One region of the Streptomyces sp. NPDC090445 genome, then DNA from elsewhere that is predicted to be linked to it. Evidence: riboswitches for the same ligand, from Rfam matches in the RefSeq annotation. Region 1 holds a riboswitch; each other region holds the start of a gene.

Region 1 (9,342 bases):
AGGGGGGTATTTCGGGAAAGCCCCTGTCACGGCGCGGCATGAGCCATCTACCATCGCTCTATCCGTAGCAGGCTCTCCTCCGTTTGTGCCGGTGCCCGGGTCTACGCGGGCAAACCGGCCCCCACGGAGCATCGGGGGATGCACATGAACAGCGCTCCGCACCTGCTGACCGAAGACCGGCCGGAGTTCGACCGACTCCTCGACGAGGCGCTGCGCACCGCACGCGAACGGCCCGGACTCGACGGGCTTGGCGAACGGCTGAACGCCGAACAACTGCGCATCATGGCCGTCGGGGCCAGCGCACTGCTGACCGCCGCGGCCGCGGCCGAGTACGACCACTACGTGAAGGTGCGCGGCGCGCAGCGCGAGGAGATCCGCTCCACCCCGCGGGCGGACTACCGGGACGGCGGACGGGAGGAGAGCGACGGGGCGGGCATCACCGCCATGGTCGCGGTCCTCGCCCCGGTCCTGGCGGCCACCGCCATGGTGATCTTCCTGCTGGTGGGCTACATCCTGAAGGCCGTCGAGCCCGAGCCCTCCTTCGCCGACACGATGCTGACGGCGGGCTGGCTGTTCGGCGCCCTGACCGCCGTCACGCTCTTCGGCGCGGTGGTCGCGCTGCTGGTGACGGCCGTGCGCAACCGGGCGACCGAGGTGGTGGCCGGGGACGAGTCCGAGGCCGGACCCGACGAGGTCGCGCTCGCGCGCGAGGCGTGGCGGAGCGCCCTGCTGGAGCAGGGCATCCTGCCGTTCCTGCGCGAGGCCCTGGCGGACCCGGCCGCGGAAGCGGCGCAACCGGCCCCGCACACGCCGAAGGCCGGGCGCATCCCCAACCTGGGATACACCCGGCCCGACTTCACCAGTCCCGGACCCCATTCACAGGGGACCCGGCCCGGCTACACGCCACCGGACTTCACCGGACCCGACTTCGGCAGCCCGGGGCACGGATCGCACTGACGCCGGTCGGCAGCGGCTCCGCGTGCTACTTGATTTCCTCGGGCTTGAGGTTCATGTCGTCCTGGGACAGCGCCCGGTGGGTGAACCGCGCCAGGCCGTTGGCGCCTCCTGCCGGCTGGGGATTCGCCGGCGCCCACACCTCGGTGCAGGTGAGGGAGTCGGGCGTGCCCGGGTTGATCCTGCAGGCGGTTTCGTAGATGTCACCCCCTGTGGTGAGCACCTCGATGTTGACGATGTTGGCCTGCGTGGAGATCGACACGGCACAGGCGTCGGTCGGGTAGGTGTCCCCGGTGTCGGTCAGGTCGTACCAGCGCCAGGGGGTCGGGGCCGGGGTCAGGTCGCGGATTCCCGCGAAGGTGATGGTGTCCGAGAGGACGGCCTTGACCTCGCGGGAGGCGGCGGGCCGGACAGCGTCGACGTCGAAGCACTGGCCGCTGGCACCCTGCGGGCCGGTGGGTCCCGTCGAGCCGGTGGCACCGGTCGGACCGGTCGGGCCGGTCAGACCAGTGGCGCCCGTCGGACCGGTCGGGCCCGTCAGACCAGTGGCACCGGTCGGACCAGTCGGGCCCGTCAGACCAGTGGCGCCCGTCGGACCGGTCGGGCCCGTCAGACCAGTGGCGCCCGTCGGACCGGTCGGGCCCGTCTTGCCCGTCTTCCCCTTCGGACCGGTGGGCCCCGTCTTCCCCTTCGGGCCCCTCGGACCGGTCGGCCCCCTCTCGCCCTTGCACTTGTCGCTGCCCGCCGGCTGCGCCGCCTCCGCCGGGTCCATCGCCTTCTTCGCGGTGCTCGTACAGCGGTCGCCGCTGTCCGGAACCACCACGGACTTTCCGGACTGCGGCGCACCCGCGGCCGCCGGGGCCGCCATGCCGGCCAGCACCAGTGCCACGGAGGCGAACGTGCCTCCGACCAGCCAGCCTGCCCGGCGGGGCAGCGGGCCCAAGGAAGATCTGGGCCTGTCCTCAGAACTCATGTACCGCTCCTCGTGCACACGGGATCGAATGTTTCCCCGAAGCCCGCATGCCCGCACGGACTCCGCGATCAGTCATCCTGAAGAGCAGTTCCCCCCGCGCCGGTCCGGCTCGCCCATTCGTCAGACGAAAGGACCAGCGCACAGGGCCACATGGCCCTGCGCACGCCAGCCACCCGGGGCCGCGGACCGGCGTGCCGCACGCGGCCCGAGCGACCCCGTCCCTAGGGTCGGCGGCCGTGAAGCCGACCATTTGCCTCTGCATGATCGTGAAGAACGAGTCCGCCGTCATCGAGCGCTGCCTGGACTCGGTACGGGACCTCATCGACACCTGGGTCATCTCCGACACCGGATCCACCGACGGCACCCAGCAGCTGATCCGCAACGCCCTGCACGGCATCCCGGGCGAGCTCCACGAGGAGCCCTGGAAGGACTTCGGGCACAACCGCAGCCTCAACATCGCGCACGCCCGTGGCAAGGCCGACTACCTGCTCCTCCTCGACGCCGACCTGGTCCTGTGCCGCACCGGCCCGCTGCCGCCGCTCACCGCGCAGTCGTACATGCTGCGGCACGAGGGTGAAACCGAGTACCGGATCAAGCGCCTGGTCCGCGGTGACCTCCCCTGGCGGTACGAGGGCGTCACGCACGAGTACCTGACCTGCGACCGCCCCGACGAGTACGACCAGCGCCCCGGCAGGCAGGAGAACCTCGACGCACTCGTCATCGAGGACCACGCCGACGGCGGCTCCCGGCACGACAAGTTCGAACGCGACGCGCGCCTGCTCAGCGCCGAACTCGAACGGGACCCCGCGAACCACCGGACGGTTTTCTACCTCGCGCAGACCATGCGGGACATGGGGAACGCCGCGGAGGCGATCCGGCTCTACGAGCGCCGCGCAGCCATGGGCGGCTGGGAGGAGGAGGTCTACTACGCGCTCCTCCAGGCCGGTGTCCTGAACGCCGATGCGGGCGACTGGCCTGCCGCGATGGACGCGCTCACGCGTGCCTGGGAGTTCCGGCCCGCGCGCCTGGAGGCCTGCTACGAACTCGCCTCACGGCTGAGGCTGCTGGGCCGGTACCACGCCGCGCACGCCATCACCTTGGCCGTCCTGGACCGGTCGGCCCCGGCGGACATCCTCTTCGTCCACCCGTGGGTCTACCGGTGGGGGCTGCTCTTCGAGCACTCCATCACCGCCTACTGGGTGGGGGACATGCACGCCTCGCTGCGCGCCTGCGACCGGCTGCTGACCCTGCCCGACCTCCCCGAGAACTACCGGCGTCAGACCGAGACCAACCGCGGCTACGCCCTGGACCGCGGCGGCTCGTCCATCCCCGTTTCACGTGAAACATCGCCCGCTGCGACGGTGTGACACCGCAGACCCCGGCCGGGGTGTCGCCCCCGGCCGGAGGGTCACCCAGCGGCGCGGTCGCCCGGCGGGCGGCGCCGCAGCGCGGCATCCGCCAGTGCCGGCGGTTGCCAGACCCCGTCCGGGTGGTAGAGGTTCGTCCCGGGAGGCACGATCTCGTCGATGCGGTCGAGCACGGCGTCGTCGAGCACCAGCGAAGCGCCCCCGAGCAGCGATTCCAGCTGGTCCATGGTCCGCGGCCCGATGATCACGGACGTGACGGCGGGGTGCGCGAGGGGGAAGGCGACGGCCAGTTCGGGCAGGGTGCAGCCGATGCCGTCGGCGAGCTCGATGAGCTTCTCCACGGCCTCGAGCTTCGCGAGGTTGCCGGGGATCGCCGGGTCGAAGCGCGCCGGCGTGCGTGCGGCCCGTCCCGAGGTCAGGTCGACGGGCTCGCCGAGGCGGTACCTGCCCGTCAGGAAGCCCGAGGCGAGCGGGCTCCAGGTGAGCACGCCCATCCCGTACCGCTGGGCGACCGGCAGGACGTCGGCCTCGATGCCGCGCGCGAGGACGGAATAGGGCGGCTGTTCCGTCCGGAACTTCGGCAGCCCCCGCCGCTCGGCGGTGTGGTGCGCCTCGACGAGTTCCTCGGCGGGGAACGTCGAACAGCCGAAGGCCCTGATCTTCCCCGCGCGCACCAGATCGCCGAGGACCGACAGGGTCTCCTCGACGTCTGTCGTGTGGTCCGGCCGGTGCACCTGGTAGAGGTCGATCCATTCGGTGTCCAGCCGGCGCAGGCTGTCCTCGACGGCGCGCACGATCCAGCGCCGCGAGTTCCCGCTGCGGTTGCGGCCCTCACCCATCTGGAAGTGGACCTTCGTCGCGAGCACGACGTCGTCGCGGCGGCCGCGGAGGGCTTTGCCCACGATCTCCTCAGACTCGCCGGCGGAGTACATGTCCGCGGTGTCGACGAAGTTGATGCCCCGGTCGAGCGCGGCATGGACGATCCGCACGCACGCGTCGTGGTCCGGGTTCCCCACCGCCCCGAACATCATGGTCCCGAGGCAGTGGGCACTGACCTCCATGCCGGTGCGGCCCAGACTGCGATATCTCATGGTCATGGGGCGGCACTCTAGGAGTTGGAGCGCGCTCCAGCGCAAGCCCCGCACGGCCGGGGCTGCCGGTCGGCCGGGCCCCGGGCCGGGCCCGCGACTCCCCCCATACGGGTCGCGGGTCCGGCCCGGCGGGCCCGGCAGGTCAGTCCGCGATCGGCAGGTAGACCCGGTTGCCGGTCGCCGCGAACTCGGCGGACTTCGCCGCCATGCCCGCCTCGATCTCACCCGCCTTCAGGTCGCCGCCGTGCTCGCGGCGGATGTCCTGGGAGATCTTCATCGAGCAGAACTTCGGGCCGCACATGGAGCAGAAGTGCGCCGTCTTCGCCGGCTCGGCCGGGAGCGTCTCGTCGTGGAACTCGCGGGCCGTGTCCGGGTCGAGGGCCAGGTTGAACTGGTCCTCCCAGCGGAATTCGAAGCGCGCGTCCGACAGGGCGTCGTCCCACTCCTGGGCGCCCGGGTGCCCCTTGGCCAGGTCCGCCGCGTGCGCGGCGATCTTGTACGTGATGACGCCGGTCTTGACGTCGTCGCGGTTGGGCAGGCCCAGGTGCTCCTTGGGCGTGACGTAGCAGAGCATCGCCGTGCCCCACCAGGCGATCATCGCGGCGCCGATGCCCGAGGTGATGTGGTCGTACGCCGGGGCGACGTCCGTGGTCAGCGGGCCGAGCGTGTAGAACGGCGCCTCCTCGCAGATCTCCTGCTGGAGGTCGATGTTCTCCTTGATCTTGTGCATCGGGACGTGCCCCGGGCCCTCGATCATCGTCTGCACGTTGTGGCTCTTGGCGATCTTGTTCAGTTCGCCCAGCGTCTTCAGCTCGGCGAACTGCGCCGCGTCGTTGGCGTCCGCGATCGAGCCGGGGCGCAGGCCGTCACCCAGCGAGTACGTCACGTCGTACGCCGCGAGGATCTCGCAGAGCTCCTCGAAGTTCGTGTAGAGGAAGTTCTCCTTGTGGTGCGCCAGGCACCACGCGGCCATGATCGAGCCTCCGCGGGAGACGATGCCGGTCTTGCGGCGGGCGGTCAGCGGCACGTACGGCAGCAGCACGCCGGCGTGGACCGTCATGTAGTCGACGCCCTGCTCGGCCTGCTCGATGACGGTGTCCTTGTAGATCTCCCAGGTCAGCTCCTCGGCCTTGCCGTCGACCTTCTCCAGGGCCTGGTAGAGCGGCACGGTGCCGATCGGCACGGGGGAGTTGCGCAGCACCCACTCGCGGGTGGTGTGGATGTTGCGGCCGGTGGAGAGGTCCATGACCGTGTCGGCACCCCAGCGGGTGGCCCAGGTCATCTTCTCGACCTCCTCCTCGATGGAGGAGGTGACCGCGGAGTTGCCGATGTTGGCGTTGACCTTCACCAGGAACCTCTTGCCGATGATCATCGGCTCGATCTCCGGGTGGTTCACGTTCGCGGGCAGCACGGCGCGACCTGCGGCGATCTCCTCGCGCACGACCTCGGGGGAGACGTTCTCGCGGATCGCGACGTACTCCATCTCGGGGGTGACCTCACCGCGGCGGGCGTACGCGAGCTGCGTGACGGCCTGGCCGCCCCGGCCGCGGCGCGGCAGGCGCGGACGGCCGGGGAAGACCGCGTCGAGGTTCTTGAGGCCGCCGCGCGGCGAGGTGTGCTTGATGCCGTCGTCCTCGGGGCGCACGGGACGGCCCGCGTATTCCTCGGTGTCGCCGCGGCCGATGATCCAGTTCTCGCGCAGCGGCGCCAGACCCCGCCGGACATCGGTCTCGATCTGCGGGTCGGTGTACGGACCGGACGTGTCGTAGAGCGTCACGTCCTTGCCGTTGGTGAGGTGGACCTGGCGAACCGGCACCCGGATGTCGGGGCGGGAGCCCGCCACGTAGCCCTTGTGCCAGCCCGGCTGGCGCTCGGTCCCGCCGTCGGCGTCCTGGCCGACGGCAGGCGTGCGTGCGTCCTGAATGGTCATGAGACCTGATCTCCCTACGCCGGCATTACCCGGTAACAGGTTCGGCGGTCGGCGCAGCCTCTTCCCGTACGCATGTCGTGCCTGCGTACGGTGATCAGCGCCCTCTCAGCCCGGTGCTCCGAGCTCCCGCGTTGTGCAAAGGTGCCACCACGCTAGCGTCATCTGTGGCGTGCTGAACAGTGGGCCCCCTCAACTCTTGCGATGATCAGCCAGTGACGTCCTCGACACAGCCCCCCGACGAGCCCGCCGAGCCCACGGGCCACACCGGCCACGGAGATGCCGACCACGGCCACGGTCACGCGCATGGCCATTCCCACGGCCACGGGCCTGCGGCTCCCGTCTCGAAGCACCTGCGCAAGGTCATCGCAGCCGTGCTGATCCCCTTCGCCACGGCCGTGTTCGTCGGCATGGCAGTGCTCTGGCCGGGCGGCGCCCCCGCACACGAGCGCTCCGGCGTGGGCTTCGACCGCCAGACCGAGCAGGGCCGGGTCGTTCGGCTCGAACAGGTCGACTGCAAATCCGTGAACGCCTCGCAGGTGCCGCCGACGGCCAACCCCTCGACACCGGAGGGCCGTGAGGCACAGGCCGCGCAGACCGGCCAGTGCAAGAAGGCCACCGTCGAGGTCGGCACCGGCCGCGACAAGGGCCGCACCTTCATCGAAATCGTCCAACCGGGGGCTCCCCGGCAGCTGGCGGACGGTCAGGAGGTGGTCGTGGCCTACGCCCCCGACGCCCCTCGGGACCTGCAGTACTCCGTGATCGACGTGAACCGCAAGATCCCGCTGGCGGTACTGGCGGGCATCTTCGCCCTGGTGGTGGTCCTGGTGGGGCGGATGCGCGGCCTGTTCGCGCTGATCGCCCTCGTCATCAGCTTCGCCGTGCTGACCCTGTTCATCCTGCCGGCGATCCTGCAGGGCTCGAATCCGCTGGTCGTCGCGATCATCGGGGCGAGTGCCATCATGCTGATCGCGCTCTACCTGTGCCACGGGCTGACCGCCCGCACCTCCGTCGCGGTCCTCGGCACGCTCGTCTCGCTGCTGCTGATCGGACTGCTGGGCTCGGTGTTCATCGACTGGGCGTTCCTCACCGGCAACACCGACGACAACACCGGGCTGATCCACGGGCTGTACCCGGACATCGACATGAGCGGTCTGCTGCTCGCGAGCATCATCATCGGATCGCTCGGCGTGCTCGACGACGTGACGGTCACCCAGACCTCGGCGGTCTGGGAACTCCACCACGCGGACCCGGCGATGGGGCCGCGGTCCCTGTACCGCGCGGCCATCCGCATCGGCCGCGACCACATCGCGTCGGTGGTCAACACCCTCGTGCTGGCCTACGCGGGCGCGGCCCTGCCCCTGCTGCTGCTGTTCTCGATCGCGAACAGCAGCGTGGGCGCGGTGGCCAACAGCGAGCTCGTCGCGGTGGAGATCGTACGGACCCTCGTGGGCTCGATCGGCCTGGTGGCCTCGGTCCCGGTCACGACGGCGCTCGCAGCGCTCGTGGTGTCCGCCGACCGGCCGGCGGGCGCGACCGCTACGACGGCGGCCCCGGGTACCGGGCGCGGGAACCGGGGCCGGGGCCGGCGGCGCAAGCGCTGAGTCCGGCTGTCAGCCGGCGTTCTGCTCGTTCTGCCGGGACTCGGCGAGGATCTTGTCGAGCGCCTCGTCGAGGCTCATCTCGAAGTCGCCGAGGCTGCGCTCCTGACCGAGTGGAACCAGCCGGTCGGTGCGGTCGAGGAAGGCGACCAGGGGTGCCGCACCGGCCCGGAAGAGGGCGCGGTCGCTGCCGACCTGGAGCCGGATGTGGACGTCGGACAGTTCCTCGGACGAGGCTGGGGCGATGTGGACGTCGCCTTCCCCGCACGGCTTGTTGATGCCGTCGAGCAGCAGCTCCCGCCCGAACGCCCAGGTCACCGGCGCGTCTCCGGGAAGGTGGAAGGTAAGCCGTACTGCGTACGGGTCGCCGGCGTCGTACCGGAGCTCCACCGGGATCCGGAACGAGAGCTCCTCGGAAACGAGGAAGCTCATCATGACCTCTGCCTGTACCGACTCGCGCATTGCCTACCCCGCTGTTGTGGAAGTGGCCAGGAATGACCCCCCGGAACCCCCTTGACAAGATTGGTGGAAGCGCTAGCGGATCACAAGGAGTGAGTTTTCAGATACTGATAGAGAAGGAGAGGGAGCTCAACAGCGCGCCTACTTCACTCCGTAGCCGATCGACCACCCATGGCAGTCTTTCCTGCTGATGGAAAGGGAGAGAAATGGCCATCGTCGCGGCAGCGTCGCCGGCGGTGATCGGGATGGCGGCGCACACCGTGCCCAGCGCGTACTCCTGACGCTCGGTCACGGGCTCCATGCGCCCCAGGGAACGGATCTTCTGCTCCAGGACACGCTGGTCCCGCACGGTGTAGGGGGTGATGGCTTCGACGGGATGGCGGTCGTAGTAGTCCCGGCGCGTCTCCTCGTCGAGCTGGGCCAGCAGGCACTGCCCGATCGCGTGCGCGTGGCCGGTCGCCCGGAAGTCGGCCCACTCTTCGACGGCCGGATCGGCCAGGGTGTCCGACACGCCCACGACCTCGATTTCACCCTCGCGGAAGACCGCGAAGTAGACGGGGGCCCCGACCGCGTCGCGGAAGTGCGCGAGCGAATCGAGGATCATGGTGCGACGTTTCTGCTGCAACCCGCCGGCCGCCAGCCGTCCGGCCGCGGCCCCGAGAACGAAAACGCCGCCCTCGCGGCGCAGATATCCCTCGTGCGTGAGCGTCCGCAGCAGGTGGTACGCGGTGGGGAGTGGGAGCCCGGCCTCACGCGCCAGCTGTTTCGCCGGGGCTCCCCCGGTATGGGACCCGGCTGCTTCGAGCAGCCTCAGCGCCCGCTGCACCGAGCCGATCAGTGTCGGCACACCGGCGTTGTGAACCGGAGACAAGGACTCACCCCCAGGCGTGGCGGCGGGCTGTGGAGCCCACCCGGCGGGGGCCGCCCCCGCGCATGCCGCGGTCCTGGGGCCGTGCTCGTTCCTGCGTGG
Region 2 (9,342 bases), on a different contig from region 1:
TCCGCCGTTCACCCGTAGATCTACGACTTCGAGAGAGAATCACAGACTCATGGCGAACTACACCGCCGCTGACGTCAAGAAGCTCCGCGAGCTCACCGGCGCCGGCATGCTGGACTGCAAGAACGCGCTCGTCGAGGCCGACGGTGACGTCGAGAAGGCCCAGGAGGCCCTCCGCATCAAGGGTCAGAAGGGCGTCGCCAAGCGCGAGGGCCGTTCTGCCGAGAACGGTGCCGTCGTCTCCCTCATCGCCGACGACAACACCTCCGGTGTCATCGTCGAGCTGAAGTGCGAGACCGACTTCGTCGCCAAGGGCGAGAAGTTCCTGGCCGTCGCCAACCAGCTGGCCGCGCACGTCGCCGCCACCTCCCCGGCCGACATCGAGGCGCTGCTCGCGTCCGAGATCGAGCCCGGCAAGACCGTCACCGCCTTCGTCGACGAGGCCAACGCCAACCTCGGCGAGAAGATCGTCCTGGACCGCTTCGCGCAGTTCACCGGCGGTTTCGTGACCTCCTACATGCACCGCACCATGCCCGACCTGCCGTTCCAGATCGGCGTCCTGGTCGAGCTGGACAAGGAGAACGCCGACGTCGCCCGCGGTGTCGCGCAGCACATCGCCGCGTTCGCCCCGCAGTGGCTGTCCGCCGAGGACGTCCCGGCCGAGAAGGTCGAGTCCGAGCGCCGCATCGCCGAAGAGGTCACCCGCGCGGAGGGCAAGCCCGAGGCTGCCATCGCGAAGATCGTCGAGGGTCGCGTCAACGGCTTCTTCAAGGAGGCCACCCTCCTCGGCCAGCCGTACGCGCTGGACAACAAGAAGTCCGTCCAGAAGGTTCTGGACGAGGCCGGTGTCACCCTGAAGCGCTTCGCGCGCATCAAGGTCGGCATCTGAGTCCGTCCGTACAACGACGGACACCGGACCCCGGTAGGGTCTGAGGCAGTCGTCCGCGTACGCGCGGAACGACCGCAGATCTGACGAGGAGGCCATTGCCGTAGAGGGAACCGCGAGGACCCACCGGCAATGGCCTTCTTCGTATGTGCACGAGGAGATCTCCATGAATCAGGGCGTGGACCCCCACAACGCTTCCGACGACAAGAGCGACCACGGGAAGAAGGGCCGCCGCTTCATGCTGAAGCTGTCCGGCGAAGCCTTCTCCGGTGGCGGCGGACTGGGCGTCGACCCCGACGTCGTCCATGCCATCGCGCGCGAGATCGGCGCGGTGGTCCGGGACGGCGCGGAGATCGCCGTCGTGATCGGCGGCGGCAACTTCTTCCGAGGCGCCGAACTCCAGCAGCGCGGCATGGACCGCGCCCGGTCCGACTACATGGGCATGCTCGGCACCGTCATGAACTGCCTCGCCCTCCAGGACTTCCTGGAGAAGGAAGGCATCGACTCCCGCGTGCAGACGGCGATCACCATGGGCCAGGTCGCCGAGCCGTACATTCCGCTGCGGGCCGTACGGCACCTGGAGAAGGGCCGCGTCGTGATCTTCGGCGCGGGTATGGGCATGCCGTACTTCTCCACCGACACCACGGCCGCTCAGCGCGCCCTGGAAATCGACGCCGAGGCCCTGCTCATGGGCAAGAACGGCGTCGACGGGGTCTACGACTCCGACCCCAAGAAGAACCCCGACGCGGTGAAGTTCGACGCGCTGGAGTACGGCGAGGTGCTGTCCCGCGACCTCAAGGTCGCCGACGCCACCGCCATCACGCTGTGCCGCGACAACAAGCTGCCGATCCTGGTGTTCGAACTGCTTGCCGAGGGCAATATCGCCCGCGCCGTCAAGGGTGAGAAGATCGGCACGCTCGTGAGTGACCAGGGAACCCGGGCCTGAGCGGTCCGCAGCCGGACCGGGTCCCGCGGGGCCCGGCCCGCACCGCCCGCCTGAACCATCCATTCAAGACATGCAGGAGCACGTGGTGATCGAAGAAATCCTCCTCGAGGCCGAGGAGAAGATGGAGAAGGCCGTTGTCGTCGCCAAGGAGGACTTCGCCGCGATCCGCACGGGCCGTGCGCACCCGGCGATGTTCAACAAGATCGTGGCGGACTACTACGGCGCCCTGACGCCCATCAACCAGCTCGCGTCCTTCTCGGTGCCCGAGCCGCGCATGGCCGTCGTGACCCCGTTCGACAAGAGCGCCCTGCGCAACATCGAGCAGGCCATCCGCGACTCCGACCTGGGCGTCAACCCGAGCAACGACGGCAACATCATCCGGGTGACCTTCCCCGAGCTCACCGAGGAGCGCCGCAAGGAGTACATCAAGGTCGCGCGCGGCAAGGCCGAGGACTCCAAGGTCTCCATCCGCTCCGTCCGCCGCAAGGCCAAGGACGCCCTCGACAAGCTCGTCAAGGACAAGGAGACGGGCGAGGACGAGGTGCGCCGCGCCGAGAAGGAGCTCGACGACACCACCGCGAAGTACGTCGCGCAGGTGGACGAGCTGCTCAAGCACAAGGAAGCCGAGCTGCTCGAGGTCTGATGAACGACTCTCCCTGGGCCACGGAGCCGGTTCCGGCGGGTCCCGCATACGATGCGCTGGTGGGACCGCACACTCGGCCCATGCCCATCGTGCCCGATGCCGCCGGCCGTGACTTCGACGACCGGGAAGCACGCGATCGGGGGGCTGCCGCTGACGGCGGCCCCCCGTTCCGCACCGAGATGCCGCCGCAGGAGCCCATGCCCAGCCCCCCGCCTCCGCCTTCGCAGGCACCGCAGGACTCCTCGCCCCCACCGCAGAGGAAGCAGAAGAAGCGGGCCGGGCGAGACCTGCGTGCCGCCATAGGGGTCGGTGTCGGCCTCGGTGCGGTGATCTTCGCTTCGCTCTTCATCGTGAAGGCGGTCTTCGTCGGCGTCATCGTCGTCGCGGTCGTCGTCGGCCTGTGGGAGCTCACCTCCCGGCTCCAGGAGAAGAAGGGCATCAAGGCGCCGCTCGTCCCGCTCGCGATCGGCGGTGCCGCCATGGTCATCGCCGGGTACGTGAGGGGTGCCGAGGGCGCCTGGGTGGCCATGGCCCTGACCGCGCTGGCGGTCCTGGTCTGGCGGATGACCGAACCGCCCGAGGACTACCTCAAGGACGTCACGGCGGGTGTCTTCGCGGCGTTCTACGTGCCGTTCCTGGCGACCTTCGTGGCGATGCTGCTCACGGCGGACGACGGCCCGCAGCGGGTGATGACCTTCCTGGCCCTGACGGTGGTCAGCGACACCGGCGCCTACGCCGTGGGCTGGCGCTTCGGCAAGACCAAGCTCGCGCCGCGCATCAGCCCGGGGAAGACCCGCGAGGGGCTCCTCGGCGCGGTGGCCTTCTCGATGGGGGCCGGCGCGCTGTGCATGGAGTTCCTGGTCGACGGCGGGGCCTGGTGGCAGGGCCTGATCCTCGGCCTCGCGGTCGCGGTCAGCGCCACGCTGGGCGACCTCGGCGAGTCGATGATCAAACGGGACCTGGGCATCAAGGACATGGGCACCCTGCTCCCGGGCCACGGCGGCATCATGGACCGGCTGGACTCCTTGCTGCCGACCGCCCCGGTGGTGTGGTTGCTGCTGGCGCTGTTCGTCGGCACGGGCTGAGCCCGCGCCACGGAGCCACGCGGCGGAGCCGCATATCGGACGCAGTATGGACCGGCTGGACTCCTTGCTGCCGACCGCCCCGGTGGTGTGGTTGCTGCTGGCGCTGTTCGTCGGCACGGGCTGACCGCCGGGACGGGCCGGGGCACCGGCCGCGGGATCGTCGGCAGCGGCCGATCCGACCGGGTTATCCTGAAGGGCGCACCATTTCCGTGGTGCGCCCTTTCCCCGTGATCGCGGGGATGCATCTCGTGAGGTCTCCGGGCGCGGACCGCGCCATCGCCATCGCTCCGCACGTGCGGAGCCCGTCGGACCTCGTCGCCTGAGGAAGGACCGATCATGGCACCCCGCCCCGCTCCGGGAGAGCTCACCTTCGTCGCGCCGAAGGGGGCGAAGAAGCCGCCGCGGCACCTCGCCGACCTGTCGCCGGCCGAGCGGCGCGAGGCGGTCGCCGCGATCGGCGAGAAGCCGTTCCGGGCCAAGCAGCTCTCGCAGCACTACTTCGCGCGCTACGCCCACGACCCGGCGGAGTGGACCGACATCCCGGCGTCCTCCCGCGAGAAGCTCCGCGAGGAGCTGCTGCCGGACCTGATGCGCGTCGTACGGCACATCTCCTGCGACGACGACACCACCCGCAAGACCCTGTGGCGGCTGCACGACGGCACGCTCGTCGAGTCCGTGCTGATGCGCTACCCGGACCGGGTCACCATGTGCATCTCCTCGCAGGCGGGCTGCGGCATGAACTGCCCGTTCTGCGCCACCGGCCAGGCCGGCCTGGACCGCAACCTGTCGACCGCGGAGATCGTGCACCAGATCGTCGACGGCATGCGCGCCCTGCGCGACGGCGAGGTCCCCGGCGGCCCGGCCCGGCTGTCGAACATCGTCTTCATGGGCATGGGCGAGCCGCTGGCCAACTACAACCGGGTCGTCGGCGCCATCCGCCGCCTCACCGACCCCGAGCCCGACGGCCTGGGCCTGTCCCAGCGCGGCATCACCGTCTCCACCGTCGGCCTGGTCCCGGCGATGCTGCGGTTCGCCGACGAGGGCTTCAAGTGCCGCCTCGCCGTCTCGCTGCACGCCCCCGACGACGAGCTGCGCGACACCCTCGTGCCGGTGAACACCCGCTGGCAGGTCCGCGAGGTCCTCGACGCGGCCTGGGAGTACGCCGAGAAGTCCGGCCGCCGGGTCTCCATCGAGTACGCCCTGATCCGCGACATCAACGACCAGGCCTGGCGCGGCGACCTCCTGGGCCGGCTCCTCAAGGGCAAGCGCGTCCACGTCAACCTGATCCCGCTGAACCCGACGCCGGGTTCGAAGTGGACCGCCTCGCGCCCCGAGGACGAGCGGGCCTTCGTCGAGGCCATCGCCCGGCACGGTGTGCCCGTGACCGTGCGTGACACCCGCGGTCAGGAGATCGACGGTGCGTGCGGCCAGCTGGCCGCTGCGGAGCGGTAGCTTCCGCTTCTCGCGGTGCCGGTTCGGCCACGGGGTACCCTGTGGCCGAACCAATTGCATATTCCGACAGGGGAGCGCCACAGCGCTGAGAGTGCGGCACCGTCAGCCGCAGACCCTCTGAACCTCGCCCCGGTCATGCGGGGTAGGAAGTTCGGTCACCACTCAAGCTGTTGCGCCCTGCCCCGGCGCCCGCTCCGACAGAGCGCCGGGGCAGGGCCGCGTCTTCTCCTGGTCATCCCAGGAGGAATACACCAGTGAGCACCACCAGGAAGATCGCGGGAGCTGCCCTCGCGGCCGCCCTCGGCGTCACCACGCTCAGCGCCTGCGGCGGCGACGGCGGGCAGGACAAGCCCGAGGGCAGCGCCGGCGGGTCGCCGAAGTCCAAGACGGTCACCCTCGTCTCCCACGACTCCTTCAACGTGACCGAAACGGTCCTGAAGGAGTTCGAGCAGCAGAGCGGCTACACCGTCAAGGTCCTCAAGTCCGGGGACGCGGGCGCCGCCCTCAACCAGGAGATCCTCACCAAGGGCTCCCCGCGCGGCGACGTGTTCTTCGGTGTGGACAACACGCTCCTCTCGCGCGCCCTGGACAACGGCATCTTCACCCCGCACGAGGCCAAGGGCCTGGCCGGCGTGAAGCCCGAGTACGTCCTCGACAAGCAGCACCGGGTCACGCCCGTGGACTCCGGCGACATCTGCGTCAACTACGACAGGGCGTACTTCGCCGACAAGAAGATCGCCCCGCCGCAGACGCTCGACGACCTGCTCAAGCCCGAGTACAAGAACCTGCTGGTCACCGAGAACGCGGCCACCTCCTCCCCGGGCCTGGGCTTCCTGCTGGCCACCGTCGGCAAGTACGGCGAGGACGGCTGGAAGGACTACTGGAGCAAGCTCAAGGCCAACGGCGTCGAGGTCGTCGACGGCTGGGAGCAGGCCTACAACGAGCGCTTCTCCGGCTCCGCGGGCGGCAAGAAGGCCAAGGCCGACCGCCCGCTGGTGGTCTCGTACGCCTCCAGCCCGCCGGTCGAGGTCCTGTACGCCGACCCGAAGCCGGCCGAGGCCCCCACGGGCGTCGCCACCGGCACCTGCTTCCGCCAGGTCGAGTTCGCCGGCCTGCTCAAGGGCGCGAAGAACGAGGAGGGCGGCAAGGCGCTGATCGACTTCATGATCGGCAAGAAGTTCCAGGAGGACATGCCGCTCCAGATGTTCGTGAACCCGGTGGTCACGGACGCCGCGCTGCCGGAGCTGTTCACGAAGCACGGCGTGGTCGTCGAGAAGCCCGAGACCGTGGCTCCCGAGAACATCGCCAAGAACCGTGAGCAGTGGGTCAAGACATGGTCCTCGCTCGTCGTGAAGTAGCCCCCGGCAGGACAGCGGGCACGGCGGCACGCGGTGCGGCCGTCAGGTTGGCCCTGATGGCCGTGCCGCTGGCCTTCTTCGCACTGTTCTTCGCCTACCCCGTCACCGCGATCGTCGGCCGCGGGGTCAGGACCGACGCCGGCTGGCAGTTCGGCCGCATCGGCGAGGTGCTGACCCGGGCCGACATCGCCGGGGTGCTGTGGTTCACCGCCTGGCAGGCGGTCGCCTCCACGCTGCTCACCCTGCTGATCGCGCTGCCCGCCGCGTACGTCTTCGCACGGCTGGAATTCCCCGGCAAGCAGCTGCTGCGGGCCGTGGTCACCGTCCCCTTCGTGCTGCCCACCGTGGTCGTCGGCACCGCCTTCCTGGCGCTGGTCGGGCGGGGCGGGCTGCTGGAGGAGCTGTGGGGCGTACGGCTGGACACCACGGTGTGGGCGATCCTGCTCGCGCACGTCTTCTTCAACTACGCCGTGGTCGTCCGCACCGTCGGCGGGCTGTGGGCGCAGCTGGACCCCCGCCAGGAGGAAGCCGCCCGGGTGCTGGGCGCCGGACGGTTCGCCGCCTGGCGGCGGGTGACGCTGCCCGCGCTGGTCCCGGCGGTGGCCGCGGCCGCGCTGATGGTCTTCCTGTTCACGTTCACCTCGTTCGGCGTCGTGCAGATCCTCGGCGGGCCTTCGTACGCCACGCTGGAGGTGGAGGTCTACCGGCAGACCGCGCAGCTGCTGGACCTGTCCACAGCCGCCGTCCTGACGATGGTCCAGTTCGCCGCCGTCGCCCTGATCCTCGCCGTGCACGCCCGGACCGTGCGCCGGCGCGAGACCGCGCTGCGGCTGGTGGACCCGGTGCGGACCGCGCACCGGCCGCGCGGGTTCGCGCAGCGGGCCCTGCTGGGCGGGGTGCTGCTGACGGTGGCCGTGCTGATCGTGCTGCCGCTGGGCGTGCTGGTGGAGCGCTCCCTCGACGCCTCCGGCGGGTACGGGCTGGGCTTCTACCGGGCACTGCAGAGCGCGGGCTCGGGCGGCGGAACGTTTCTGGTGCCGCCGCTGGAGGCCGTCTGGAACTCCCTGCAGTACGCGCTGGCCGCCACCGGCATCGCCCTCGTGGTCGGCGGGCTCGCGGCCGCCGCGCTGACCCGGAAGGCGGGCCCCTTCGTCCGCGGCTTCGACGCGCTGCTGATGCTGCCGCTCGGGGTGTCCGCGGTGACCGTGGGCTTCGGGTTCCTGATCACCCTGGACGAGCCGCCGCTGGACCTCCGGACCTCGTGGATCCTGGTGCCGCTGGCGCAGGCGCTGGTCGGCGTGCCCTTCGTCGTACGGACCATGCTGCCGGTCCTGCGGGCCGTGGACAGCCGGCTCCGGGAGGCGGCCGCCGTGCTGGGCGCGTCCCCGCTGCGGGCCTGGCGGGAGGTGGACCTGCCGCTGGTGCGGCGGGCGCTGCTGATCGCGGCCGGGTTCGCCTTCGCCGTGTCGCTGGGGGAGTTCGGGGCGACCGTCTTCATCGCGCGGCCCGACCGGCCGACGCTGCCGGTGGCCGTGGCCCGGCTGCTCGGGCGGGCCGGGGAGCTGAACTACGGGCAGGCGATGGCCCTGAGCACGATTCTGATGCTGGTGTGCGCGGCCGCCCTGCTGGTGCTGGAGCGGCTGCGGCCCGACAAGACCTCGGGAGAGTTCTGATGACGTTGCTCGAACTGGCCGGGGTCTCGGTCCGCTTCGGCGAGCGCGCCGTCGTCGACCGGGTGGACCTCCGGGTCGCCGAGCACGAGATCGTCTGCGTACTGGGGCCCAGCGGCAGCGGGAAGTCCACGCTGCTGCGGGTCGTCGCCGGGCTCCAGCCCGTCTCGGCCGGCCGGGTCCTGCTGGGCGGCGCCGACCAGGCGCGGGTGCCCGTGCACCGGCGGGGGGTCGGGCTGATGTTCCAGGACCACCAGCTGTTCCCGCACCGCGACGTCGGCGAGAACGTGGCGTTCGGCCTGCGCATGCAGGGGGCTGCGGGCGTACTGCGCGGACCGCGCGGCCTGCGCGGCCTGCGCCGCGGAGCGCGCGGCCCCGCGGAGGACCGGGTCGCGGAGCTGCTGGAGCTGGTCGGACTCCCCGGGGCCCGGCAGCGCTCGGTGTCCTCCCTGTCGGGCGGCGAGCAGCAGCGGGTCGCGCTGGCCCGGGCGCTGGCCCCGTCGCCGCGGCTGCTGATGCTGGACGAGCCGCTGGGCCAGCTGGACCGCGGGCTGCGCGAGCGCCTGGTGGTGGAGCTGCGCGGGCTGTTCTCCCGGCTGGGCACCACCGTGCTGGCCGTCACCCACGACCAGGGGGAGGCCTTCGCCCTGGCCGACCGGGTCGTGGTGATGAGCGAGGGCCGGATCGCGCAGGCCGGGACCCCGCTGGAGGTGTGGCAGCGGCCGGCCTCCGAGTTCGTGGCGCGGTTCCTCGGCTTCGAGAACGTCGTCCCGGCGACGGTGTCGGGCGGCGCCGCGGCGACCGCCTGGGGCAAGGTCCCGGTGCCGGAGGGCTCCCCGGAGGGGGAGCAGCGGGTGCTGATCCGGCCGGCGGGCGTGGTCCTCGCGGCCGCCGGCCTCGGCTGCGCGGTGGTGTCCCGTACCTTCCGCGGCACGCACGTGGCGCTGCGGCTGCGCCCCGAGGCCGGTCCGGAGCTGGAGGCCGAGTGCGGGCTGGCGGCAGCCCCGGCGGTGGGGGACCGGGTGGCGGTGGCGTTCACGCCGAACGAGGTGGTCGTCCTCCCGGCCCCCTGATCGCCGCCGTTGCACGAGTCCGGTCGTGAAACCGCGGGTCGGTGGGGGCTGGTCGCGCAGTTCCCCGCGCCCCTTGCGGGGCGCGGGCCCGTTCAGCGCAGCTGTGCCGGCTCCGGGTCCCGTGCCGGTTCCGGGGTCGGGGCGTCGGCCCCGTCGTGCTTGCCGTACCAGGCGACGGCCACGGCGCCGGCCACCGCGAGGACGAAGCCCAGCACGGCCAGCCAGGCCAGGC
Region 3 (9,342 bases), on a different contig from region 1:
CCAGCGGACGGCCCTTGACGTCGGGCACCACCACGACCGCCGGGCCGCGGGAGATCGTCAGCACCACCGCGCCGTTGCCGCGGATCCGCTTGCCGCCCTGCGGGTCGCTGTCCATCACCGTGCCGCGGTCGAAGGCGTCGCTGAACTTCCGGTCGACCCGCTTGACGCCGAGGCCGGCTTCCGACAGTTCGGACCGGGCCTGCGCCTCGGTCTTGCCCAGCAGGTTGGGGACCTGCGTGAACTGGCCGGAACTGATGTACCAGACGCCGGTTCCGATGCCGAGGATCAGCAGCAGCGCGGCGAGGACCAGCAGCGGGCCGCGCCGGGAGCGGGACGGCGCCTGCGCCGGTGCCGGCGGTTCCTCGCCGTCGACGGGCAGGGACGCCACCAGCAGGGAGGTGCGCTCCACCGGCTGCGGCGCCGGGATCCGCGGGACCACGCTCGTGCGGTCCTCCGCGGACGACCGCACCTCGGCGTACGCCTGCGGCGGAACGGCGTCCAGCTCGGCGTCGGCCAGCCGGCTCCGGGCGTCCAGGACCAGCCCCAGCAGGGCCGCGGCGTCGTAAGGGCGCAGGTCCGGGGTGCGGGCCGTGGCCTGCGCCACCAGCTCGTCCAGCGCGACGGGCAGCCCGGGGACCACCGCCGACGGAGGCGGGACGTCCTCGTGCAGGTGCCGGTACAGCACCTCGGCCGGGGTGCCGCCGGGGTGCGGCTTGTCCCCGGTCAGCATCTCGTACAGCACCACACCGCAGGCGTACACGTCGACCCGGGTGTCGGTGACCCCGTTCTCGATCTGCTCGGGGGCGAGGTAGGAGACCGTGCCGAGGACCGCGCCGGTGGTGCTGGTGACCGCGTCCACGGACCGGACCAGCCCGAAGTCGGCCACCTTCACCCGGCCGTCGTCGCCGATCAGGACGTTCTCGGGCTTCATGTCGCGGTGCACGAACCCGGCCCGGTGCGCGGCACCCAGCGCCGCCAGGACCGGCTCCAGGATGTCCAGCGCCGCCCGCGGCTGGAGCGCGCCGCGCTCGCGCAGCACGTCGCGCAGCGTGCAGCCGGAGACGTACTCCATGGCCAGGTACGTGTACGGGCCGTCCGTGCCCTGGTCGAAGGCGGCGACCACGTTGGGGTGCGCGAGGCGGGCGACGGACTTCGCCTCGCGAATGAACCGGTCGACGAAGGCGGCGTCCGCGGCCAGCGCCGGGTGCATCACCTTCAGGGCGAGGATCCGGTCGAGGCGGGTGTCCAGGGCCCGGTAGACCGTGGCCATGCCGCCTGCCGCGATGCGGGCGTCGATGCGGTAGCGGCCGTCGAGCGTCTGCCCGACGAGCGGGTCATCCAGGGTCGTGTCCACCCGGCCATCCTACGAGCCGGTCTGCTGCGCGGGCCGTGGGTGGCTGTGCCTTGCAGCACAGCTGTGACGCGCCCCACCCGTTGCTCCCGCCGCTGCGCGGAGCCATTCCCCACCCCGCCCCTTCCCGAAACTGTGGGCTCCGCCCCAGATCCCCGCGCCTCAAACGCCGGCGAGGCTGGAAAATCCAGCCCGCGCGGCGTTTGAGCGCAACGGGTCCGGTCAGCGCCCGGTTTCGGGAAGGGGCGGGACTGGGGAAAGGCTCCGCGCAGCGGAAGCGGGGTCAGAAGGCCGGGTGTTCGGGGTCCAAGGTGGCGCGGCCTTCGGCCGGGGAGGAGGCGTGGGCGAAGCGGCGTTGGGGGATGCGGCCCGCGCGGAAGGCGAGCCGCCCGGCGGACACCGCATCCCGCATCGCGCCGGCCATCAGCACCGGCACCTGCGCCCGCGTCACCGCCGACGCCAGCATGACCCCGGCGCAGCCGAGTTCCATCGCCAGCGCCACGTCGGAGGCGGTTCCCGCACCCGCGTCCAGGATCACCGGCACGCCGGCCCGCTCCACGATCAGTTCGAAGTTGTGCGGGTTGCGGATGCCCATGCCCGACCCGATGGGCGAGCCGAGCGGCATGACGGCCGCGCAGCCGGCGTCCTCCAGCTTCCGGGCGAGCACGGGGTCGTCGTTGGTGTACGGCAGCACGGTGAACCCGTCGTCCACCAGGGTTTCCGCGGCGGCGAGCAGTTCCTCGCCGTCCGGGAGGAGGGTCCGCTCGTCGGCGATGACCTCCAGTTTGATCCAGTCCGTGCCGAGCGCCTCGCGGGCCAGCCGGGCGGTGAGGACCGCCTCGCCGGCGGTGTAGCAGCCGGCCGTGTTCGGCAGGACCGCGATCCCGAGCTTGTCGAGGACGCCCAGGACGGAGCCCCGGACGGCCGGGTCGAGCCGGCGCATCGCGACCGTGGTGAGTTCCGTACCGGAGGCGGTCAGGGCGTGTTCCAGCACGTCGAGGCTGGGGGCGCCGCCGGTGCCCATGATCAGGCGGGAGGAGAAGGTCCGGCCGCCGAGGAGGAGTGCGTCGTCCGCCATCGTGTTCAGCCTCCCTGGACCGCGGTCAGGATCTCGACCCGGTCGCCGTCGCCGACCGCGGTGTGCGGCCACTGCCCGCGCGGGACCACGGTCTCGTTGAGTGCGGCCGCGACCCCGGAGGGGGCGGCGGTGAGGGTGGCGACCACCGCGTCGAGGGTGGTGCCGGGCGCGAGCTCGCGCGGCTCGCCGTTGACGGAGATGGTCATGCGTACGACTCCTGACGTGCGGGGGAGAAGCGGCGCGGGCTGAAGGGCAGGGCGGCTTCCGGCAGGGCGCCGGTGGCGAGCAGTTCGGCCATCGTGTCGCCGGTGACGGGGGTGAGCAGCACCCCGTTGCGGTGGTGCCCGGTGGCCAGGTGGAGGCCGGGCAGGGCGGTGGGGCCGAGCAGCGGGGCGTTGTCGGGGGAGCCGGGGCGCAGGCCGGCGAGGGTCTCGGTCAGCGGCAGTTCGGTGATGCCGGGCACCAACTCGTGTGCGTCGCGGAGGAGTTCGTACACCCCGCCGGCGGTGACCGTGGTGTCCCAGCCGAGTTCCTCGCTGGTGGCGCCGATGACGATGTCGCCGTTCTCGCGGGGCACCAGGTACACGTGGCTGCCGCGGACGAGGGCCCGTACGGTCCGCGACAGGAACGGCGCGTACGGGGCGGGCACCGCGAGCCGCAGAACCTGCCCCTTCACCGGCCGGACGGGCGGCAGCGCCTCGTCGGGTACGCCGGCCAGCCGGCCGCTGAGCGAGCCCGCGGCCAGCACCACCTGGTCGGCGGACAGCTCGGTGCCGTCGTCGAGCACGGCGCCGGCCGCCCGGTCGGCGGTGACGACGAGCCGTTCGGCGTTCGCCCGGCGGATGTCGACGCCGGCGTGCTCGCAGGCGGCCAGCAGGGCGGCGGCCAGCCGCCGCGGGTCGACCTGGTGGTCGCCGTCCACGCGCAGGCCGCCGCGGACGCCCGGGGCGAGCATCGGCTCCAGGCGCCGGCATTCGCGGCCGGTGAGCCACTCGGACTCCAGGCCGCAGCGGCGCTGCAGGGCGTGCAGTTCGCGCAGGTGGAGCCGGTCGTCGGCGTCGAGGGCGACGGCGAGCGTGCCGCAGGCGCGGTAGCCGATGTCCATGCCGCCGCTGGCGTCGGCGAGTTCGGCGGCGAATTCCGGATAGCGGGCGGCGGAGGCGAGGTTGAGGCCGAGCAGGGTCTCCTCGCCGTAGTGCAGTTCGGTGACGGCGGCGAGCATGCCCGCCGCGACCCGGGCGGCGCCGCCGCCGGGGGCCGGGTCGGCGAGGGCGGTGCGCAGCCCGCGCCGGGCCGCCCGCCAGGCGGTGACCAGGCCGATGATCCCGCCCCCGATGACGAGGACGTCGGATCCCGCGGCCGTCGCGGTTCCCTTGGACGAGTGCATGGGCGTCCAGCCCCTCCCTTCGCCGGCATGACCCGGATCAGGTTCGGACGGTCGGAGGCCGGCCAGCCTCCCTCTCAGCCCGGTGCGCCCGGGCTCCCGCGATAGGTACGGTGGCCACAGTAGCCGTTCCCCTTCGGGCGGCGGGAGAGAGCCGGGACGCGGCCGCCGGTGCACCCTTCCTCACCGATCACTGCTGACTAGGGTGGGTTGCGTGAGCGAGCAGACCGAACACACTCAGAGCGGCGTCGTCATCGTCGGCGCCGGAATGGCCGGCGTGCAGACCGCGGTCGCCCTGCGCGAGCAGGGCTGGACCGGCCCCGTGATCCTTCTGGGCGCCGAGCCCCACCAGCCCTACGACCGGCCCCCGCTGTCCAAGGCGGTCCTGCTCGGCAAGGCCGAGGACTCCGCCTTCGACGTCGACTTCGAGGGCCTGGGCATCGAACTCCGGCTCGGCGTGGAGGTGACCGGGCTGCGGGCCGCCGACCGCGAGCTGGACACCGAGTCCGGCCCGGTCCCGTACGGGGTCCTGGTCCTGGCGACCGGCGCCGAACCGCTGACCCTGCCCGGCTCCGAGGGCGTCCCCGGCGTCCACCTGCTGCGCACCCTCGACGACGCGGCCCGGCTGCGGCCGGTGCTGGCCCGGACCCCGGCCACCGTCGTCGTCGGCGCCGGGTGGATCGGTGCCGAGTTCGCGACCGCGGCCCGGGAGGCGGGCTGCGCGGTGACGGTGGTCGAGGCCGCGGACCGGGTGCTCGCGGGCGCCCTGCCGGCGGAGGTCGCCGCTCCGATGGCCGGCTGGTACGAGGAGGTGGGGGCCGCCCTGCTGACCTCCGCCAAGGTCGCCTCGGTGGAGTCCGGGCGGGTGCTGCTCGCGGACGGCCGGGAGCTGCCCGCCGGGGCGGTCGTCGTGGGCATCGGGGCGCGGCCCGCCACCCGCTGGCTGGCCGGGTCGGGCGTCGAGCTCGGCGCCGACGGCTCGGTGACGGCGGACGCGTACCTGCGGACCTCCCTGCCGGGGGTGTACGCGGTGGGCGACTGCGCCTCGTTCCCCTCGGCGCGGTACGGGGCGCGGCTGCTGGTGCACCACTGGGACAACGCGCTGCAGGGGCCGCGGGTGGTCGCGGCGAACATCCTGGCCGGGGCCGGGGCCGGGGCCGGGGCCGGGGCGGAGGCAGAGGCAAAGGCGGAGTCCGGGGCCGCGCTCCAGGTCTACGACCCGGTCCCGTACTTCTGGTCCGAGCAGTTCGGGCGGTTCGTCCAGTACGCGGGCCACCACGCGGACGCGGACACCCTGCTGTGGCGCGGCGACCCCGGCGGGCAGGCGTGGTCGGTGTGCTGGCTGCGGGCCGGGTCGCTGGTAGCGATCCTCGCCGTGGGCCGGCCGCGGGACCTCGCCCAGGGCCGCAAGCTGATCGAGACCGGCGCCGCCGTCGACCCCGGCCGGGTGGCCGACCCCGGCACCCCCCTGAAGTCGGCCGTGGCTGCCCCGCAGTAGCGCGGCGCGGAGCACCCGGACGGCGCGCCCGGGCCGTGCGGGGGTCCCCGTACGGCCGGGGAGCCCCGTACGGACAGGCCCGGGTACCGGCAGCGGGCGGGAGGTGGCAGGCTTGTGCCGTGACCGAGATTGACACCAAGATCGATGCCCTTGTCCCCTCCTGGCTCCACCTGCCCGACATCGCCGAGATGCTGGACGTCGAGGTGACCCGGGTCCGCCAGCTGGTCAAGGAAGGTCAGCTGATCGCCGTCCGCCGGGGCGAGAACCGCACCCTCCAGGTCCCCGCCGACTTCATCGACGACACCAAGCTGGTCAAGGGCCTCACCGGCCTGCTGACGGTGCTGCGCGACGACGGCTTCTCCGACGAGGAGATGCTGGAGTGGCTCTTCACCGCGGACGAGACCCTGCCCGGCACCCCCGTGCAGGCGCTGCGCGAGAATCGCGGCACGGAGGTCAAGCGCCGCGCCCAGGCGCTCGCCCTCTGACCCGAGCCGACCGATCCATCCGCGGAACGCGGGCCGCCCGGTGCGGCCCGCGTTCTCTGCGCCCACCAGGGGGTACCCATGTCCTCGAACGCCCGGCAGCTCTCCGACGCCAGGCTCTACCTGTGCACGGACGCCCGCACGCGGCAGGGAGACCTCCCCGAGTTCCTCGACGCCGTCCTCGCCGGCGGGGTGGACATCGTCCAGCTCCGCGACAAGGGCATGGAGGCGGCCGAGGAGCTCGACCACCTCCGGGTGTTCGCCGAGGCCGCCCGCCGGCACGGCAAGCTCCTCGCGGTCAACGACCGCGCCGACGTCGCGCACGCCATCGGCTCCGACGTCCTGCACCTCGGCCAGGGCGACATCCCGGTGCCGGCCGCCCGCGCCATCCTCGGCGAGGGGGTGCTGGTCGGCCGCTCCTGCCACGCCGAGCCCGAGGTCGACGCCGCGGCCGCCGAGCCGGGCGTGGACTACTTCTGCACCGGCCCCTGCTGGCCCACCCCCACCAAGCCCGGCCGGCCCGCCCCCGGCCTGGACCTGGTCCGGTACGCGGCCTCCCTGCGGCAGGACCGCCCCTGGTTCGCGATCGGCGGCATCGACGCCGGCAACCTCGACGAGGTCCTCGACGCCGGCGCGACCCGGGTCGTCGTCGTCCGCGCCCTGACCGAGGCGTCCGATCCGGGGGCCGCGGCGGCGGACCTCGCACGGCGTATCCGGAACCGCGTCTCTTAAGTGTCCAAAAACCTGTCCAAAACCCGGACAGGGCTTCGGCGTGCGGGAACACGCGTCTAACCTGCCCGTATGGCCCTTGGTACCGCTTCCACCCGAACGGACCGTGCACGCACGGTCCGCGACCTGCTGGCGTCCGGGGACCCCTCGTACTCGTTCGAGTTCTGGGCTCCCAAGACCGAGAAGGGCGAGCGCAACCTCTGGAACGCGCTGCGCCGCATCGAGGCGGTGTCCCCGAGCTTCGTATCCGTGACCTACGGGGCCGGCGGCTCCACCCGGGGCGGCACGGTCAAGGCCACCCAGCAGATCGCCGCCGACACCACGCTGACACCCGTCGCGCACCTCACCGCCGTCGACCACTCCGTGGCCGAGCTGCGCAATGTGATCGGCCAGTTCGCGGACGCCGGCATCCGCAACATGCTCGCCGTGCGCGGCGACCCGCCGGGCAACCCCATGGGCCCGTGGGTGCCCCACCCCGAAGGGGTGCACTACGCGGCCGACCTGGTCCGGCTGCTGAAGGAATCCGGCGACTTCTGCGTGGGCGTCGCCGCCTTCCCGGAGATGCACCCGCGCTCCGAGGACTGGGACACGGACATCCGGCACTTCGTGGACAAGTGCCGCGCCGGTGCCGACTATGCGATCACCCAGATGTTCTTCGATCCGGAGAATTATCTGCGGCTTCGCGACAGCGCCGAAAAGGCGGGCTGTGACACCCCGATCATCCCTGAGGTCATGCCTGTTGTGGCCGTCAAGCAGCTCGACCGGCTGCCCCAACTCAGCAACGCCGTCTTCCCCGAGGCCGTGAAAGAGCGCATGCTCGCCGTCAAGGACGATCCGGCCGCTGTACGCTCCATGGGGATCGAGTTCGCCACGGAGTTCTGCGCGCGGCTGCTGTCCGAGGGTGTCCCGGGGCTGCACTTCATCACGCTGAACAACTCCACGGCGACTCTCGAGATCTACGAGAATCTGGGCCTGCACCAGCGGGCCTGATCGGCCGTACCCCAGGACGGCCGTACCGAGGGGTGCCACGCATGGGAATGACGGTCCTCTACGTCGCGTTCGGTTTCGTCGCGCTGTGGCTGCTTGCCGAGGTCCTGATGCAGTACAAGGCCCGGCTGCGCTGGCGGCTGCTCGCGTTCGCCGGGTTCCTCGGCGTGGTCGCGGGGGTGGTGCTGCCCTCGGTGCCGGTCATCGCCGCGGGCGCGCTCGCGTTCGCGCTGGGCCAGACGCTGGTGACGCTGTCCTTCCGCAAGGGCTTCGAGGCCGGCTGGGCGCTGCGCAAGGGCGGCAAGCAGGGCAAGGGCGGCAAGGGTGGCAAGGGCGAGGACGCCGCCGCGGCCCCGAAGGGTGCCGCCCGGCGCCGCCGCGCCGGCGGACCGCGGTCCGAGCCCGCGCTGGAGGTGTCCGGGGTGGAGTACGGCGCCGACGCGCCGGGCGGGCCCGCGGACGCGGGCGCCGACGGGGCGGCGGAATCCGGGAAGACCCCCCGGCCGCGGTTCACGGCCGCGACGGAGGAGCTGTACAGCCCCGAGCCGCTGCCCGAGGACACCGGCTCGTACGGGATACAGAGCTTCGGGTCCGGCTCCGACGCCGGGCAGACGGCCGCGTTCGCCTCGCCGTTCACCACCGCCGAGCAGGACGCCCACGGCTACGCCGGCTACCAGGACCCGCAGGCGCCGGGCGGCGGCTACGACTACCCCGGCGCCTACCAGCCCGGCGGCGAACAGCAGGTCTACGCCGCCTACTCGGACCCGTACATCGGCACCGGCGGCGGCGTCATCCCGCAGCAGCCGTACGACTACACCCCGTACGGAGGCCAGGGCGCCGGCCCGTACGCGGGCGGCACGGCCGGGCAGGACCAGTACGCGATGGACACCCCGCCCGGCGGCGTGTGGGTGCCGCAGCAGCGGGACGTCGCGCAGCCGTACCCGGCCGACGGCCAGGGCGGCCAGGCGTACCCGCAGCAGCCGCAGCAGCAGCCCCAGCAGTACCCGTACCAGGGCTCCGGCGACTACGAGCAGTACCGCTACTGACGGCTCCGCACCGGGTTTCGCCCCGGCGCGCACCGGATGCCGGACCGGCTCCGGTGCGGGCCGGGGCCGGGGACGGGCTCACCGGGCGGCCGCCCCGTGAGCCCGTCCGGCTTACTGCGAGCCGCGGAAGTCCGCGCCCTCCACGATCAGCCCGGCCACCAGCGCCCCGGTCATCCCGGCGTGCGCCAGCCCGCCGCCGGGGTGCGCCCAGCCGCCCGCGAGGTACAGCCCGGGCAGGGCCGTGGAGTTCGCGGGGTGCAGCAGCCGGCCGCCGGCCCCGGCGAGCGAGGGCGCGGGCACCGCTCCGCCCGCCGCCCCGGTGGCCGCCTCGATGTCGGCCGGGGTGCGCGCCTCCCACCACAGCAGCCGCTCGCGCAGCCCGGGCACGGCCCGGGCGGCGAGGTCCAGCAGCGCCTCGGCGTCGGGTGCGGGCGCGGCGGCCGGGCCCGCGGGGGCGCACACCGCACTGACGGTGACGGCCTCGTGGTCCGCGTCGGGCCGGACGGCGGGGTCGTCGGGGCGCAGCACGGTGAGCTGCGTGCCCGGGGAGTGGACGAGGGTGCGGTGCACGGTGCCGGCGGGGCGGGGGCCGCGCAGGGCGAGCAGCAGGGTGAAGCGGGCGGCTCCGGCCGCGGCCCCGGCGGGGACGCCGTCGGGCGGCAGCGGCACGGCCAGCTGCCGCGGGTCGATCCCGCAGACCACGTGGTCGGCCGGGTGCCCGGTCCCGTCGGCCAGCAGCACCCCGGCGGCCCGGCCCTCGCGGGCCAGGACCTCCCGGACCGGCGCG

The links. A riboswitch is a leader RNA that binds a small molecule or an ion and turns the genes downstream of it on or off. The one in region 1 is predicted to bind thiamine pyrophosphate.
Region 2: another riboswitch for thiamine pyrophosphate. It lies ahead of ACIQUT_RS27085 (thiamine ABC transporter substrate binding subunit); the one in region 1 lies ahead of thiC (phosphomethylpyrimidine synthase ThiC).
Region 3: another riboswitch for thiamine pyrophosphate. It lies ahead of thiO (glycine oxidase ThiO); the one in region 1 lies ahead of thiC (phosphomethylpyrimidine synthase ThiC).

What each region holds. Positions count from the first base shown of each region.
Region 1 is NZ_JBIVXV010000007.1:161,484-170,825, forward strand. Features, by position in the region: gene ACIQUT_RS17590 (hypothetical protein) at 139-957, shown strand; gene ACIQUT_RS17595 (hypothetical protein) at 983-1,843, opposite strand; gene ACIQUT_RS17600 (glycosyltransferase) at 2,188-3,294, shown strand; gene ACIQUT_RS17605 (aldo/keto reductase) at 3,336-4,385, opposite strand; gene thiC (phosphomethylpyrimidine synthase ThiC) at 4,528-6,315, opposite strand; TPP riboswitch at 6,310-6,455, opposite strand; gene ACIQUT_RS17615 (YibE/F family protein) at 6,528-7,916, shown strand; gene ACIQUT_RS17620 (SsgA family sporulation/cell division regulator) at 7,926-8,375, opposite strand; gene ACIQUT_RS17625 (IclR family transcriptional regulator) at 8,473-9,219, opposite strand.
Region 2 is NZ_JBIVXV010000017.1:77,874-87,215, forward strand. Features, by position in the region: gene tsf (translation elongation factor Ts) at 50-886, shown strand; gene pyrH (UMP kinase) at 1,050-1,829, shown strand; gene frr (ribosome recycling factor) at 1,915-2,472, shown strand; gene ACIQUT_RS27075 (phosphatidate cytidylyltransferase) at 2,472-3,557, shown strand; gene rlmN (23S rRNA (adenine(2503)-C(2))-methyltransferase RlmN) at 3,894-5,009, shown strand; TPP riboswitch at 5,068-5,176, shown strand; gene ACIQUT_RS27085 (thiamine ABC transporter substrate binding subunit) at 5,264-6,367, shown strand; gene ACIQUT_RS27090 (ABC transporter permease) at 6,424-8,040, shown strand; gene ACIQUT_RS27095 (ABC transporter ATP-binding protein) at 8,040-9,110, shown strand; gene ACIQUT_RS27100 (hypothetical protein) at 9,203-9,342, opposite strand, start outside.
Region 3 is NZ_JBIVXV010000002.1:138,157-147,498, reverse strand. Features, by position in the region: gene pknB (Stk1 family PASTA domain-containing Ser/Thr kinase) at 1-1,354, opposite strand, end outside; gene ACIQUT_RS05370 (thiazole synthase) at 1,635-2,429, opposite strand; gene thiS (sulfur carrier protein ThiS) at 2,435-2,635, opposite strand; gene thiO (glycine oxidase ThiO) at 2,632-3,816, opposite strand; TPP riboswitch at 3,814-3,926, opposite strand; gene ACIQUT_RS05355 (NAD(P)/FAD-dependent oxidoreductase) at 4,028-5,311, shown strand; gene ACIQUT_RS05350 (Rv2175c family DNA-binding protein) at 5,431-5,796, shown strand; gene thiE (thiamine phosphate synthase) at 5,875-6,525, shown strand; gene metF (methylenetetrahydrofolate reductase [NAD(P)H]) at 6,595-7,512, shown strand; gene ACIQUT_RS05335 (hypothetical protein) at 7,554-8,555, shown strand; gene ACIQUT_RS05330 (phytoene desaturase family protein) at 8,667-9,342, opposite strand, start outside.